DNA from 3 places in the Litchfieldia luteola genome. Region 2 is predicted to be linked to each of the others. Evidence: riboswitches for the same ligand, from Rfam matches in the RefSeq annotation. Region 2 holds a riboswitch; each other region holds the start of a gene.
What was found. Region 2 has a riboswitch for cyclic di-GMP ahead of J2Z26_RS12030 (anti-repressor SinI family protein). Riboswitches for the same ligand answer to the same signal wherever they lie in the genome.
Positions count from the first base shown of each region.

Region 1: linked by a shared signal. The riboswitch ahead of J2Z26_RS20115 (hypothetical protein) and the one ahead of J2Z26_RS12030 (anti-repressor SinI family protein) in region 2 are both predicted to bind cyclic di-GMP.
Region 3: linked by a shared signal. The riboswitch ahead of J2Z26_RS15960 (fibronectin type III domain-containing protein) and the one ahead of J2Z26_RS12030 (anti-repressor SinI family protein) in region 2 are both predicted to bind cyclic di-GMP.

Region 1 covers NZ_JAGGKM010000009.1:53,204-58,001, reverse strand. Annotated here, with positions in the region: gene J2Z26_RS20125 (MFS transporter) at 55-1,281, shown strand; gene J2Z26_RS20120 (alpha/beta fold hydrolase) at 1,531-2,331, shown strand; cyclic di-GMP riboswitch class I at 2,449-2,536, shown strand; gene J2Z26_RS20115 (hypothetical protein) at 2,552-2,869, shown strand; gene J2Z26_RS20110 (GNAT family N-acetyltransferase) at 2,929-3,426, shown strand; gene J2Z26_RS20105 (hypothetical protein) at 3,529-3,666, shown strand; gene J2Z26_RS20100 (GNAT family N-acetyltransferase) at 4,282-4,761, shown strand.
Region 2 covers NZ_JAGGKM010000004.1:6,216-11,013, forward strand. Annotated here, with positions in the region: gene J2Z26_RS12020 (DEAD/DEAH box helicase) at 1-459, shown strand, start outside; gene J2Z26_RS12025 (YqhG family protein) at 437-1,237, shown strand; cyclic di-GMP riboswitch class I at 1,621-1,709, shown strand; gene J2Z26_RS12030 (anti-repressor SinI family protein) at 1,751-1,873, shown strand; gene J2Z26_RS12035 (helix-turn-helix domain-containing protein) at 1,973-2,299, shown strand; gene J2Z26_RS22495 (DUF5658 family protein) at 2,589-2,888, opposite strand; gene J2Z26_RS12040 (LPXTG cell wall anchor domain-containing protein) at 2,956-3,795, opposite strand; gene J2Z26_RS12045 (hypothetical protein) at 3,807-4,316, opposite strand; gene J2Z26_RS12050 (hypothetical protein) at 4,404-4,798, opposite strand, start outside.
Region 3 covers NZ_JAGGKM010000005.1:302,739-307,536, reverse strand. Annotated here, with positions in the region: gene hpf (ribosome hibernation-promoting factor, HPF/YfiA family) at 52-612, opposite strand; gene J2Z26_RS15965 (HD-GYP domain-containing protein) at 1,142-2,206, shown strand; gene J2Z26_RS15960 (fibronectin type III domain-containing protein) at 2,295-3,455, opposite strand; cyclic di-GMP riboswitch class I at 3,534-3,627, opposite strand; gene J2Z26_RS15955 (DUF8042 domain-containing protein) at 3,788-4,174, opposite strand; gene fliT (flagellar protein FliT) at 4,183-4,533, opposite strand; gene fliS (flagellar export chaperone FliS) at 4,533-4,798, opposite strand, start outside.

The sequences.
Region 1 (4,798 bases), on a different contig from region 2:
TTTTCCTGTCGAAAATATCCTATATAATTCATCGCTTGGTGATGGGGGATTCTGATGAAAAATAACGTAGCGTTTTTAAAAGAAGAAAAGAAATATACTCGATTTCTGACTTCAGTTTTTATTAGTGGGGTTGGAGATTGGTTTCACAGTATTGCTGTATTTAGTCTACTCATGCACCTTTCAAATACAAGTGTGGCCTTGGGGATTACAATGGCTTTGCGAGTGTTACCTCATCTGTTATTCGGACCAATAGGTGGCTTACTAGCAGATCGTTTTTCTAAAAAGAAGATTTTAGTCATTTGTGATTTTGTTCAGGCTTTGGCCGCTTTTTCGCTTATCTTTGTTTCGACTGCTGAAGATATTTGGATGATATATGTTTCAACATTTATCTTGATGTCAGCTACAGCTATTCAAATGCCAACTCGTTCTTCTTCAATACCGTTATTGGTCAAGAAAGAGAATATTCTTAAGGCAAATTCCTTACATTCAACAGCCTTTGGAATCATGATGGTTCTGGGTTCGATGCTAGGAGGAATTGTTACAACTATCTTAGAAAGTAATTTAGCCTTTGGTGTTAATGCAATCACTTTGGTGATAGCTGGATCAATTATGCTAACAACTAGATTTCCAAAACATGAGTATGATGAAACAAATGAAAAATTCTCTCTTAAACAATATAAGGTTGTATTTCCATTAATTCGAAAGGTTCCGATTATCCAGTTGATCTTAATTTATTATGTTCTCTGGGCTATTGGAGGAGGGGTAATGAACTTAATTCCTAATGTTTTTGCCTTTGAAGTCTACGGATTAGAGAATATCGGAGTTGGCATATTGTATGCCTGTTTTGGGATTGGACAAATTTTAGGTGGTTATCTTTCACCGTATTTTGAAAAGTGGCCAAAGCAAGCGATTGCCATTGGTTTTCTAATCGAAGGAATAGCCTATACCTTTTTCAGCTTTTCACCGAATATTTTAGTAGGAGGGTTGATGCTAATTATTGCTCTTACTGGCGTAAGTGTTGGAAACACGTTTGTCGGGACTATGGTTATGCAATACATACCAGAAAAGTATCTGGGGCGACTGTTTTCTGTTATCTATACTTTAGTTAATGTTATCCTTGGCACGACAATGATTCTTACTGGTGCTTTACTCGCAAAAATAGCACCTGAACAAATGGCGCTGCTTTCTGGACTACTAATAACAGTCCCAGCAATAATTATAGGCTATGGGATCCTAAAATCAGGAACACTTCAATCAGAACTAGTAGAAAAAAATATGTAAGGTTCTCTTACTAATTTCCTGTTATTTAATAATGCAAAAAATCTCATTTTATAGTATTCTGTATTTAAGTGAATAGGGACCTCCTAAAGGGGAGTAGCTTTTACGGCAAGGATCGTCATTACGGAGTATACCTCCCGGCCTTGTTGGCAAAATTAATTGTTAGCGAGACCTTTATCAATCATGTATTGATAAGGTCTTTTTATAATGAATAATTACTTTCTTATCAACTAGTGCATTCAGGAGGACAAGATGCTTTATTATAAAACATATGAACTAAGTACGAAACAGGACTGGGTTGTATTTATCCATGGAGCTGGTGGAAGTTCGTCCATTTGGTATAAACAGTTGAGAGAATTTAAAAAACATTTTAATATCCTGTTAATTGACCTTAGAGGACATGGGAAGTCTAAGGACCAAAAGATGCTCGGTAAAAACTACTCTTTTAAAGATGTGAGCCTAGATATTTTAGAAGTCATTAATCATTTGCAAATTAAATCAGCCCACTTTATTGGAATCTCACTTGGAACAATATTAATTCGTAATATTGCAGAGATTGATCCTACGAAGATAAAATCGATGGTATTAGGTGGAGCGGTGATTCGCTTAAACACTCGTGTTAAAACGCTTATTACATTAGGTAACTTAGGGAAAAAGCTAATACCATATATGTGGTTATATAAATTTTTTGCGTGGTGTCTGATGCCTAAAAAAAGACATGTAGAATCTAGATTGCTATTCGTTAATCAGGCAAAAAAGTTATGTCAAAAAGAATTTATTAAGTGGTTCAAACTTACAACGGATGTTGCTCCTTTATTGGTTCATTTTGAGGAAAATAAAATTACAACTCCGACCCTTTATATCATGGGGAAAGAAGATTATATGTTCTTACTTCCAGTGGAAGAAACAGTTAAGAAAAGTCCAAATGCAAAACTCGAAATTATTGAAGACAGTGGACATGTTTGTAATGTCGACCAACCTGATAAATTTAATGAAATTGCGATAAACTTTTTAACTAACTTTAATGAAGATAAAAAAACTGAGGCTGTTTAGTTAGAAGAGTGGGGGAGATTCCACTCTTTTTCTATTTTCACAGACTACTTTTTACTGAAATTAGTTGATGAAAGATTGTCCAGTTTATAGTACGCTATTAGTAAGGGAATTTTGATTCTAGTTAAAAGGCAAACTTATCGAAAGGTAAGGACGCAAAGCTATGGGTCTAACGTGAGGAAAACACTATGATTGCCAAGTTATCAAGGAGGAACTATTCATCATGAGTTTACATACGACTTCTACTAACAGAACTACTTCTGAGGCAGCATGGGGCACAATAGAAAAATTATGTGATCTTCCTGAACTGCATATAAGGGTCAAGCTTGGGAAAAAGATTTATCTTTATAACCGATACAAAATTATTCAAGCAATTGATACAAATCTTACTTATTCAGAAAAGACTGAAGTGTTAAATGCTCTTTCGAATATTGTACATAGGAAAGGTGACATCTCTTCTTATATACGAGTTGTCTTAATCGGAATTATTGTCAGACAAGAATCGAATACGTTCAAAAACAGTGAGTACAATGTATTATAGTACTTATTTGTTAGGAGTTGCCTAGTGTAGCTCTTTTTTTATAAAAGGAGAGAAACTGTATGGAAATTAGAATACTGAACTCCAGCGATGCAGAAGCTTATAGAAAAATAAGGTTACATGCACTACAAGGAAATCCCGAGGCTTTTTCTTCGAGCTATGAAGAAGAAGTGGAGTATCCACTCGAAAGAACTGCAAGCCGCCTAGATGAAGGAACTTCTTTCACTTTCGGAGCATTTATAGACAATACTTTAGTTGGAGTTGTTTCGTTAGTATTGGAGACGAGACATAAAATAAAGCATCGAGCAACTATTTTTGCAATGTATGTCAACCCAGACCACCGCAAACTTGGGGTAGGAAAGCAACTAATGGTTGCCGCAATTGAAGAGGCACAGAAATTGGATGAGATTGAACAAATATACCTAACGGTTAATGCAAGTAACGAGCCAGCTAAAAGGTTATACTTATCACTTGGTTTTAAAACATATGGAGTCGATAAACGAGCATTAAAAATTGAAGATCAATATTATGATGAGGAACTAATGGTGCTTGTTAAATAAAAAGACCGACTTCAAGAAAATTTCACAAAAAAGTAGTCACATTTTATAATCTCCTGAATATAGTAGTTCTTGTGTGAGTAATATTGAAAGGATGATTATAAGATGTACGTAAATCAACTAAATACTGTGATTACAAATAAAGATAACAACGGAACAGGGTATAAAGTAGTAGAAGTGAATGTAAAAGATTCATCTCAAAACTTATATGCTGTTGTTACACCGGTTAAATTAAAAGATTAATTATTAAAAACCATCCCTTGATTGTAACTTTACATAGCAGGGGATGGTTTTTAGTATAGCTACTGAAAGGCATTTTGTTTTTCTGTACAACTTCTTGATTCGTCAGTGTAGTTTATTTTATAATTGAACTAACTAAAAAAGATCAGATGCTGCGAACATCTGATCAATAGCATCTACAGCCGCAATGTGAGCGGCCACCAAGTATAACAAGTACTTACTCAGAAGAAGTAGCTACCCTTTACCTAGGTCAGGCGGGGGAGGTTACTTCTTTTTGTTTTCGACGAATAACATGATCACAATTGTTAATACACCTACCAATACGAGATTAGAATGAAGTGCCACAGTGATTGCCTCGAACGTCGTCATCTTACCACCTCCCTTCAAGGGAAATGGTGAACTGCCCACCTGCTTGTATAGATACTAGTTTAATATTAGCACCAAGTAGCAAAAAATTCTATCACTTTTAGAACGTATGTTCGTTTAAAGGTAGAAAAGAGTAAATTTTACCTATAGTTTAAGAGGGAGATTAGAATCATGACATCTTTCCTAAACAACTGTTTAATTTGTTCTTCTTAATCAACTAATACAAGCATAAACTAGGATGAGGTGATAATTATGGAAAAAATAATTAACACGTTGGAACAGCACGATCTAGTTTTTTTAGGAACAGAATTGGACAACTCGAATAATAAAGTTATTGTTTACAAGTTTAAAAGTAGGGATAACTATTGTATTTTTGCAATGTATAAAAAAGAAGGAAAGAATCAATGGAGTGACCCGTTTTCTTGTGATGCTGCGATATTAACGTTTGAAGCGAAATCACAGGTATATAACAACAAGTGTATACATATTGGGGATATTCGTGGGCATAAGCACAATCGCGGTCTTGGATCCATTCTCATAAAATATTTAAAGTCGTATTGCTTGTCAGAAGGGATTATTGAAATTGTTGGAGATATTTCAGATAACCCAGAAGGCTTGAGGAATTTTTATAGAAAGCACAATTTTAAAGTGAAAATTGATGAACGAAACGGAGTGGGCACTGTTCGCTGGGTAAAATGGTACGATTTAGAAACGAAGAGGGTTAAACTGTAAAAAATACCGGGCCGCGTTCGCACCGGTATTTTTTGTG
Region 2 (4,798 bases):
GATTGGATGAAGCAATTATTCCAAAACAAAATTCAAGTGTTAATTGCAACTGAAGCTGGTGGTGAGGGAATTAACCTCCAATTCTGTAACCATATTATCAATTATGATCTACCTTGGAATCCAATGCGCCTTGAACAGCGTATTGGTAGAATTCACAGACTTGGCCAGGAGAAAGATGTTCACATTTATAACTTTGCGACAAAGAATACAGTTGAAGAACATATCTTGAAGCTATTATATGAAAAAATCAACTTATTCGAGCGCGTCATAGGTCAGCTAGATGAAATCTTAACAAAATTAGAGATTGGCAATATCGAAGACCATATTAAAGATATCCTGCTCCATTCGAAGAGCGAGGGTGAAATAAAGATTAAGATGGAAAATCTCACTTCTATTATTAGTTATGAAGAACAAATGTCAGAAGGAGATGAGCAGCGTGCAGCAACAGGAAATTCATAAGTTTTTAGAACGGTATTTTACCGCAAACGAATGTGAAATTCTTGAACGACATGAAGCTTTTATGAATGTGCAACTAACAGTTGAACTTGATAAGCAACTAATGAACCGCCCTTTTTACTGGCATTACCTTGAAAAAACAAACGGAGTTCCTAATCCAATGCAGTTAACCGTAATTACAGATCAAAAGCGTGCACCTGATGACTTGAAGGGTGATGTCGTTCACTTCGGGGCTCCGAGACTTCATCAAATTTTTGAATCGACTAGGTCACTTGGAGGATACATCCGCTTATACCAGGATGTTTCGGTGCAAACTCCGGGTAATGTCCCGCTTCACCCCTGGTTAGGTTTAAACGTTAAAGTGTCCTATCAATGTGATAAGAAGAAGGATTTACTTCTGTCACTCGGATTGCATTTAATTAGTGGGTCAATTATTGAAAACTTTCAAGAGACAATGGGTAGTATCTCACTAAAAGCCAAAATTCCAGACTATTGCTTTACGATGTCACCGTTGATAAAACCACAAAGTGGCTTGAATAGAATAAAGCAGTATATTACAAACATGGTAGAAGCAGATGATCATACATGGGCTGATAGAGCTAGAAATCGATGGGATGAGGATTTAGCTCTCCTTAATCATTTTTATGAAGGCTTGGATGAAATGCCAGAGAGCTATGAGACTGAAAAAGAGGCTTTGAAAGAACAGTATGAGCCTAAGGTAAAAGTAGAGATAATTAATGGTGGGTTGTTTTATTTGCATCAGGATATGTTTAGGAATTAGAAGAGTATTTCTTTCGGGAGATGCTCTTTTTTGCTTGTCTCCCTTTTTTGTGGGTAGTGTTACAAACTTTCGTTCCCAAAATATCGACAAATCATTTGTATTTATTTGGAAAAACTACAAGAAATCTCCTAACAATAATTATCTTTCTGAAGTCTAGATTAGTTACAACTATTGAATATAGGTATATCGTCTTACACATTCGCTATAATTAAACATTTAACGACATTATTTTAGGTTTAAAACCTATTTCTTTTCTAGTTTTCTAAATTTTTTGATATCGACACACTTCAACAACATTGAAGAATACTTCCGATTATACTACATATTATTAATACTAAAGTCGTACATAAATATAACTAACATATGAACTCGTAATTATCACTATCAGATAAAGGCAAACCTATTGAAAGATAGGGACGCAAAGTCACAGATCTAAGGTTGTTCACTCAATGATGATGGCTGGACTGCCTGGAATACTAAAAAGTATTTTGGGAGGAATAATAGGTGAAGGATATTTCAAGTGAAACTGTAGGATTGGATCAAGATTGGGTAGACTTAATTTTAGAGGCAATGGAATTAGGTCTAAATGTCCAGGATATCAAATTATTTCTTGAAGGACAACAACAGGTAGGCTGATGATACGAAATTTTCACATTTTTTGATTTTATACGTTCTTCATATGAAACATTTCCTTCGTTATATGTTATAATATCATGAAGGAGGGTGGAATCTATTATGATTGGTCAACGTATAAAGGAATATCGTTTACAGAAACAAATGTCTTTATCTGTTTTAGCAGAAAATGCAGGTGTTGCAAAGTCGTACTTAAGCTCGATTGAACGCAATCTCCAATCAAATCCTTCCATTCAATTTCTGGAAAAAATATCTGCTGTTCTAGGAGTTTCAGTAAATACACTACTAGGTGAAGCTGATGAACAAAATCAACAGGAACTTGATTCTGAGTGGGCGAAATTAGTAAGAGAAGCAATGCAATCCGGTGTTTCGAAAAAGGATTTTAAAGAATTTCTTGAATTTAATAGATGGAAAATGAATAACAAATAAAATAGCGTTTCGGTGACCCGGAGTCATCAGGAACGCTTTTTATTTTGACATTATATGTATTTAGAAAATGTCGGTTGTTCAGTATAATTATCCTTTTGCATTTTAACAACACTTAGAATAGGTTTAGGTTCCATTGACTGCCTGGCTTTTATATGTGTTATGTCCTTTTGACAGATCGGACATAACCATTCTCCTGTATTACAGCTGCTAAAAGATGGCTTAAAACATCGATTACACACTTTCTTATACATCGTATATCCCTCCGTTTTTGTTTTACTCTATGAATATGCTAGTAAATAAAAGGTAAGAACCAATAACAGTGCACCATTATGACAAGTACGTAGCAAACTGTCGCGCCTTGGGTAAGTCTTTTGATCAAGCTTGAGAGTGGCATTTTTTTTGTGAATATCAATATATAGAGTAATAATGAAAGAACTATTTTAAGTGTTAAAAACAAACCAGGATCGTGTTGATACATTAGGTTCATGATTGGATTGCTTTCACTGATAATTGAAAATTGTAGCCCAATAAAAGTTAGAATTCCGTCGAGTAAATTTAATAGTGCTAAGGTGTGGAATAGTAAAAGCATCTAATCACCCCAATTATTTAAATAAAAAAGACCTTGATTCTGAATCTGTTCTCTCATTCAAGGTCAGTTAGTTGCGCTTAGTATCCAGTTTTCTTTTTCTAGGCAATAATAGTAAACTAGTACCTGACACCATCAATGCTAAGCCACCGAATAGATAGTTATAGATATTGGTAGATGTATCTGGAAGAATTTGTCCATCAACTGGCGCAGATACCAACTCCTCCTCAGTAATCGGTCGTGCTGGTTTCACTTCTTCCTCTAACGAAACCTCACCAGAATCACCTGGAACTTCTGGTTCAACAGGATCTGTGTGATTAACTGGATTCTCAGGGTCTGTTGGATTTTTTGAATCAGTCGGATCCTCTGGATCGGTTGGGTCCACTGGATTAGTCGGGTCCTCTGGATCGGTTGGATCTTCTGGATCAACAGGATCTTCGGGGTCCTCTGGATTCTGTTCTATTTTTGCTTTACCAGTGAACTTAACTTCAAATTTAAACCCCAAGCCCTGAAACTCATTTCCAAGATGGGAAGGAAACATAAATGTAAATTTCAAATCCTCTTGATAAGTAGACTTTAAATATCTTCCACTGATTTCATTGAACTCATGAAGCAACCCATCATACAATATTTCTTTAGAATCAGAAATTGTAAGTTTATATTCTTTGAATAGTGTTTCACTACCACTTTTAAAGTGTATTTTTGTATCATATCTAAAGTCTTTACTTCCTCTGTTTTGAATTGTCAGCACCTTAGATGCAGTACGCCCTGGGGCCATATTTGAAATAGTAAATACTTTAGAATCTGGTGGTAATTCCAGTTCAATTTCTTTTGAATCCGCTAAAACAGTACCAGGAATAAAAGCTACAACTATTAATATGTGAAGAATAATAGTAAAGTTAAATTTCATAGAACTCATCTTCATGGTTGTTGTTCCTCAACTTTTTCTTCCTCTGAATCTGTTTGATCTTCTGAATGCTCTTCATTACTACCTTGACCTTCTTCGTTCTCTTCTGATTTTCCTTCACTACTTTGTTTCTCTTGGTTCTCATTTGAAGTACCTTCGCTATTCTGATCTTCCTCAACCTCTTCATCATTCTGACCATCTTCAATTGTAGATTCCTCAGTGTTTTTTTCTGACTTATGATTCTTTCCCTCTTGACCACACTTCATCCCATTTTCGTTATTTTCATTGGACTTTCCTTTTCCATTTTCTATTGCAGGATCTGGACATTTTTTTTCCTGGGGTATTTCCGTAACAATTCCATCTCCACCTATCACCAATTCATCTGTAAATAAAGAATATGAATCCAATGTAAATAGCTTTATACCTGCTAAAAATAAAAGGGTAACAAAGAGAGAAGTACTGAAAAAATATAGATTTTTTTTCTTTTTGCGTTTAAGATCTTCATGCCTGCTCTTTCTGCTCATGAAAAAAGTCTCCTTTATACCTTTATCTAAAATGGAAAAGTGATATTATTATTAAACTAATTATTTTCTGTATATCTTTTAACACCTTCAATAGGAATTACAACAATCTTGAACTGCATAAATTTCAAGAAATGGCTTGATCACCACATTGTTAAGGTTAGGTTTACTATCATTTTTAAGACTTAGAGTAATTGTAAGGTGTGTGCTCTGATTTGTTCCTAGATATCTAATATCATTGTCATTAAATAAGTTGATCGTGGATATTGAACTAGCAGAGACTTCCGAGAGGATTAGTTTATCTTGAATTTTAACCGTAACCAAATAATTCTCTAATAGATCATCATTAGAAGTATTATTATTTTCTAGTAAAAATTTTATATAAGCATCTAAAACCACCGGCTCTTCCCCCGTGTTCATAACAATAAAATCATCACTCACAGTAATACCTGGTGATAACTTCTCTTCAGAAAACATAAATATAT
Region 3 (4,798 bases), on a different contig from region 2:
ACGGGAAAAGGAAGTAGAAAGGGTGTAGCCATATGACTACACCCTTAGATATTAATTCGGCTCAATAATTCCGTATTTGCCATCACGGCGTTTGTAAACAACATTTGTGTTGTTAGTAGATGCGTTTGTGAAGACGAAGAAGTTATGGCCTAACATGTTCATTTGTAGGATGGCTTCTTCATTGTCCATTGGTTTTAGGTTGAAACGCTTTGTTCTCACTAACTCAAAGTCTTCGTCATCCAGATCTTGAACAGCCACGTTAGTTGTTGTGCCATTTGTTGCTTCAAAGAATGCACGAGTGCCGCCTTGATCACGAAGCTTGCGATTTACTTTTGTTTTATGTTTACGAATTTGACGCTCTAGTTTATCAACTACGAGGTCAATCGCTGCATACATATCAACATGAGATTCCTCTGCACGTAGTACTAATCCCGTCATTGGAATCGTTACCTCTATTTTAGATTGCTTATCATTGTAGACTTTTAGGCTTACATTTACATTGGCATCCGGAGTACCGTCAAAATAGCGTTCTAATTTACCTAGTTTTTTCTCAACATACTCTCGTAATGCTGGAGTTACCTCAATGTTTTCACCGCGAACGTTGTAATTCATACATGAACTCCTCCTTTGAAATCGACCAGAGTGACTAGTCATTAGGGATTACTAGCACCAACCTTGAAGTGCCTAGCCTTTCGACATAACCTGAGTTAACAAGTTATTTCTTGTGGCTATATTACTACAATTCTACATTACCCTTTCCTATTCCTGCTTAAACCTAAAAATATTTTGTGAATGTTTTGTGAATTCAAATAATTTTAAGTATAAGAGTATATGACTTGAATTCACCGGTTATGACAGGTGCTAGGAATGTATCTGTTTCTCATTGGATAAGCTAAGGGGTTTAGTAGAACTGTACTACTCTCCCTACCTTTATTTTACCCTATATTAATGGTGGTAAAACATGGTGGGTGTGACAGAATTGTTAATAAATAGAAGGCTATAAGATGTCGAATTTAAATTGATTTAAAAATTCAGAAAAATATTGTCGAATATAGTAGAAATTTGTTAAAATTAGAATAGATTGGTTTGAACGTAAAAATAACCGCAAGATACAGATACTACGTAGATAAGGAGACTCCTCATGAAAACAAAAAGTATGCAGGTTTCGTTTGAACTAGTTGGCGAAACACTCTCAGATGACATCTATTCTGACCATGGGATCCTATTGTTAAAAAAAGGAACAGTCTTAAACGAGACCCACATTTTACAACTTAAAAACTATCAAAACCGAGCATTCATAAATGTTGAGGAAGATAACAGTTCTGAGCCGAGCCCATTACAAAGTTTTCAGGAATTATATAGTGAAAACCTAAAGAAGATGAAAGCAATCTTTAATGATCATCACCCAGATCTGTTGCCACCCATGCAACAGATTTTTGAAGATTTCGTGCCTTTATTTGAAAAATCAATAGAGAACACAAAGTTTATCAATCAAATAAACGAAAGCATGAGCTTTGATGAATATACCTACCGGCACTGCTTAAATGTAGGAATAACAGCAGCCATTATCGGTAAACTATTAGGTCTTCGAAAAAAAGAATTAACCAAACTAGGCCAAATGGGATTATTACATGATATCGGTAAAATGACCGTTCCCCCAGACTTATTAAATAAGCCTGATAAACTATCAAAGGCTGAATGGGCACAAGTATCTCAACACACCACTAAGGGATTTGAAATGCTTAAAAAAGCAACAAATGTTGACCTTAATGTGATTGTCGCTGCTTTACTACATCATGAACGATTAGATGGATCTGGTTACCCGAACGGATTGAAGCAAAAGGATATTCCATTCCTTGTACAAATCGTCTCAGTTGCAGATACCTTTGATGCGATATGTTCTGAAAGGAGTTACCAGCCGAAGAAGAGTGTATTTGCAGCCATTAATGAACTGATGAAGGAAGCGAATAGCAATAAGCTAAACCCTGCGATTGTCGTTCCGTTTGTAAGGTATTTGATGAGGCAATACATTCGTGAAGAAGTAAAATTAAGTAATGGAGAAATTGCTGAAATTGTGTTTATTCATGAAAATGAGCCACATCAACCACTGGTGAGGATCAGTGAGGAGTATATGGACTTGCGAAAGGCTAGTAAGTTGGAGATTGTGGACCATGGCAACAAAGTAGAAGTTATTGGAGCTCCCTAACGCCTGAGGGAGCTTTTATTTATTCTCGGGATTGAAAGGAAAATTAAAAAATGACACCCTCATGTAATTGAAAGTGTCATTTGTATAGCTATTTTACCTTTACAACTGCTTTACCAACAATATCATGGTCCCCTAGAGAAGCTCTAAATTCCAAAGTAACTTCCCCCGATACTAAGTCAAAATCCTCACGTTTAAACTTAAACTGTCCTAACTCAGCCTGTTCTTGCAAACCTTCAGTACCCGATTTAGCAGAAACACCATTTAAGGTTACACTGTTTAAATCTATATCTTTCATAGTAAGAACATCTGGCAGATAAACTTTTACGGTAAAAAGTCCATTATTATCTTTTAATATACCTGGAGTTACTTCGATACTCACTGGGATTTGGACAATAACCTTTTTCTCATAAGTTGATTTCCATCCAGCGTGATCTTCAGCTTCAATTTTAACCAAATATTCACCTGGTTGGTCAAATTTAAAACTTCCACCATTCTCTATCACCTGACCGTTAACCGTCAGTTCTGCAGAAGAGATACCAGATACTTTATCATCAGCATGATAAGTAAGAACAACCTCTGCACCTAATGAATAAACATCTTGTAAGTCTATAGAAAGTTCAGGTTGTGTTTTATCAATTTTAACCTCTTGGGTTTGTATTTTTTCTATATTCCCCACATTATCAACTGAATAGAAATATACGTTATTGATCCCCTCTTCAGTTAGTGTAAAGACTGAACCTTCTCTAAAAGCCCCTTTATTAATTGAGTAATATGTATTTGCTACACCGCTTTCATTATCTGTTGCAAACAACTCTATGACTGTATCCTGCGTTAGCCAATTTTCATTTGCAGTACTTCTAGTAACTGGAGCTTCAGTATCTTTGTTGGATACATTTGTTACAATTTTTGAAGGACCAGATTCTCCTAAACTACTACTATAAGAGTGAACAGTATAGCTATACTCCCCTGCAGGCATATTCGAAAATAAAGCTGCTATACCTGTAGTTGTTCTTACTAAAACAGCTTGTCCATCAATAATTTGATAGATTTTATAGCCTGTAGCGTATAGAACTGGAGACCAACGTAGCACAATGTCGTTCTCATTTTCAATACTTAACGTAACGTTACTAGGCGGCTGGAGAGTGTTCATCGTTTCTGCAACTGTTTTGCTAGCAGGCATTAAAGATGCTTGAGATACTATGACGAGCATTACTACAAAAGTCCACATTCGAAAAGCTTGTTTATTCATTACATAGTCCCACCTTTAATTTAATTTTTCCAAATAAAAAAACCTTATCAAGGTTCATAGACTAGGACTATGACTCCTTGTGGCAACCGGCTGCCATCTACGTATATCATTATCGTAGGTCAGGCCCATGGCTTTGCGTCTCAAAGTTTCCCGTGATTTGCCTTTTTTCACTCAGAATATTCTAAAAACTATAAGATTATCATATGTCGAAATGTGGTTGTAGGGAATAGTGCATACAGACCAAATCGTATTGGGGCTATTGAACTAAAAATACGTTATTTCTGTTACACTTACTAGAAAATAAAAAGGCTCCCTATGTCGGGAGCCATTAATTATTGACTAGTATATTTAGATAAGGATTTCTGAATGGAAAGTTTCCAGGCCTGATACGCAGGAAAGATAGATTGAGTAATCAATTGTTGTTTTAGTGTGTGATTATCATAAGCGCCTTCGAGCTTCTCAACCTCTTTAATCACTCCGCTGAATTGATCTAAGTGTTGAAGTATCATCAATTCCCCTGAGAAAAGCGCCACCAGATTTTCATTCGTACTCGCAATTTGAGAAAAAGCAGAGAAAATATCAGCAAGTACTTGATCTCCTTGAGTACGTTCATAGTTTTCAAAGCCTTCTACTACATACTCAAATGCTTCTTCTACAGTATCCAGTAAAGCGATATAACGTTCCAACATATCATATTGAAAAACACTAAGTTGTATCATACATTCACCTATTTTCGTTTATCAAAAAACATCCCGTCTGAGGAAACAGACTCATAAGGATTCGTGTACTTATTCGTTGATGTTTTTGTCTTTTTTAGTTGGTTGAGATCTAGTTGGATTTCTTGTTTAAGTTGGGCTAGTTTTTCATCGATAACTTTGTTTAGTTTAACTACCTCTGCCCCTAGTTGCTTTTCTCCATCTGTATAAGGAGGATTTACCTTCTCTATGATGTTTTGTCTAGTTTTTAGTAATTCTTCAATGTTAGGTATCAATGAATCCCGTTCTTCACTAGTAAACGGCTTTTGCAAAAGGTCATAAAGTTCCTTTGTTACTAGATAGAGAGCCTTCACTGCACTCACTAGGCTTGGCCACCTTGTGAATGTTGCTGTTGACGGTTGAGTTGAACTACTTGTTTCCAAGTGTCTCGGAACTCAGTAACATAGCCTTCTACTTCTGATAGAATCTCTAAATCATTCTTTATATTAACTTCCATTAATTGACGGTTAATATAGTCGTACATGGACATTAAGTTTTTAGATACTTCTAATTCCATATTCAATGTAACCATTAACTCACGAATGATGTTCTGTGCCTTTTGAAGGTTTGTATTTTTAAGCTCGATAT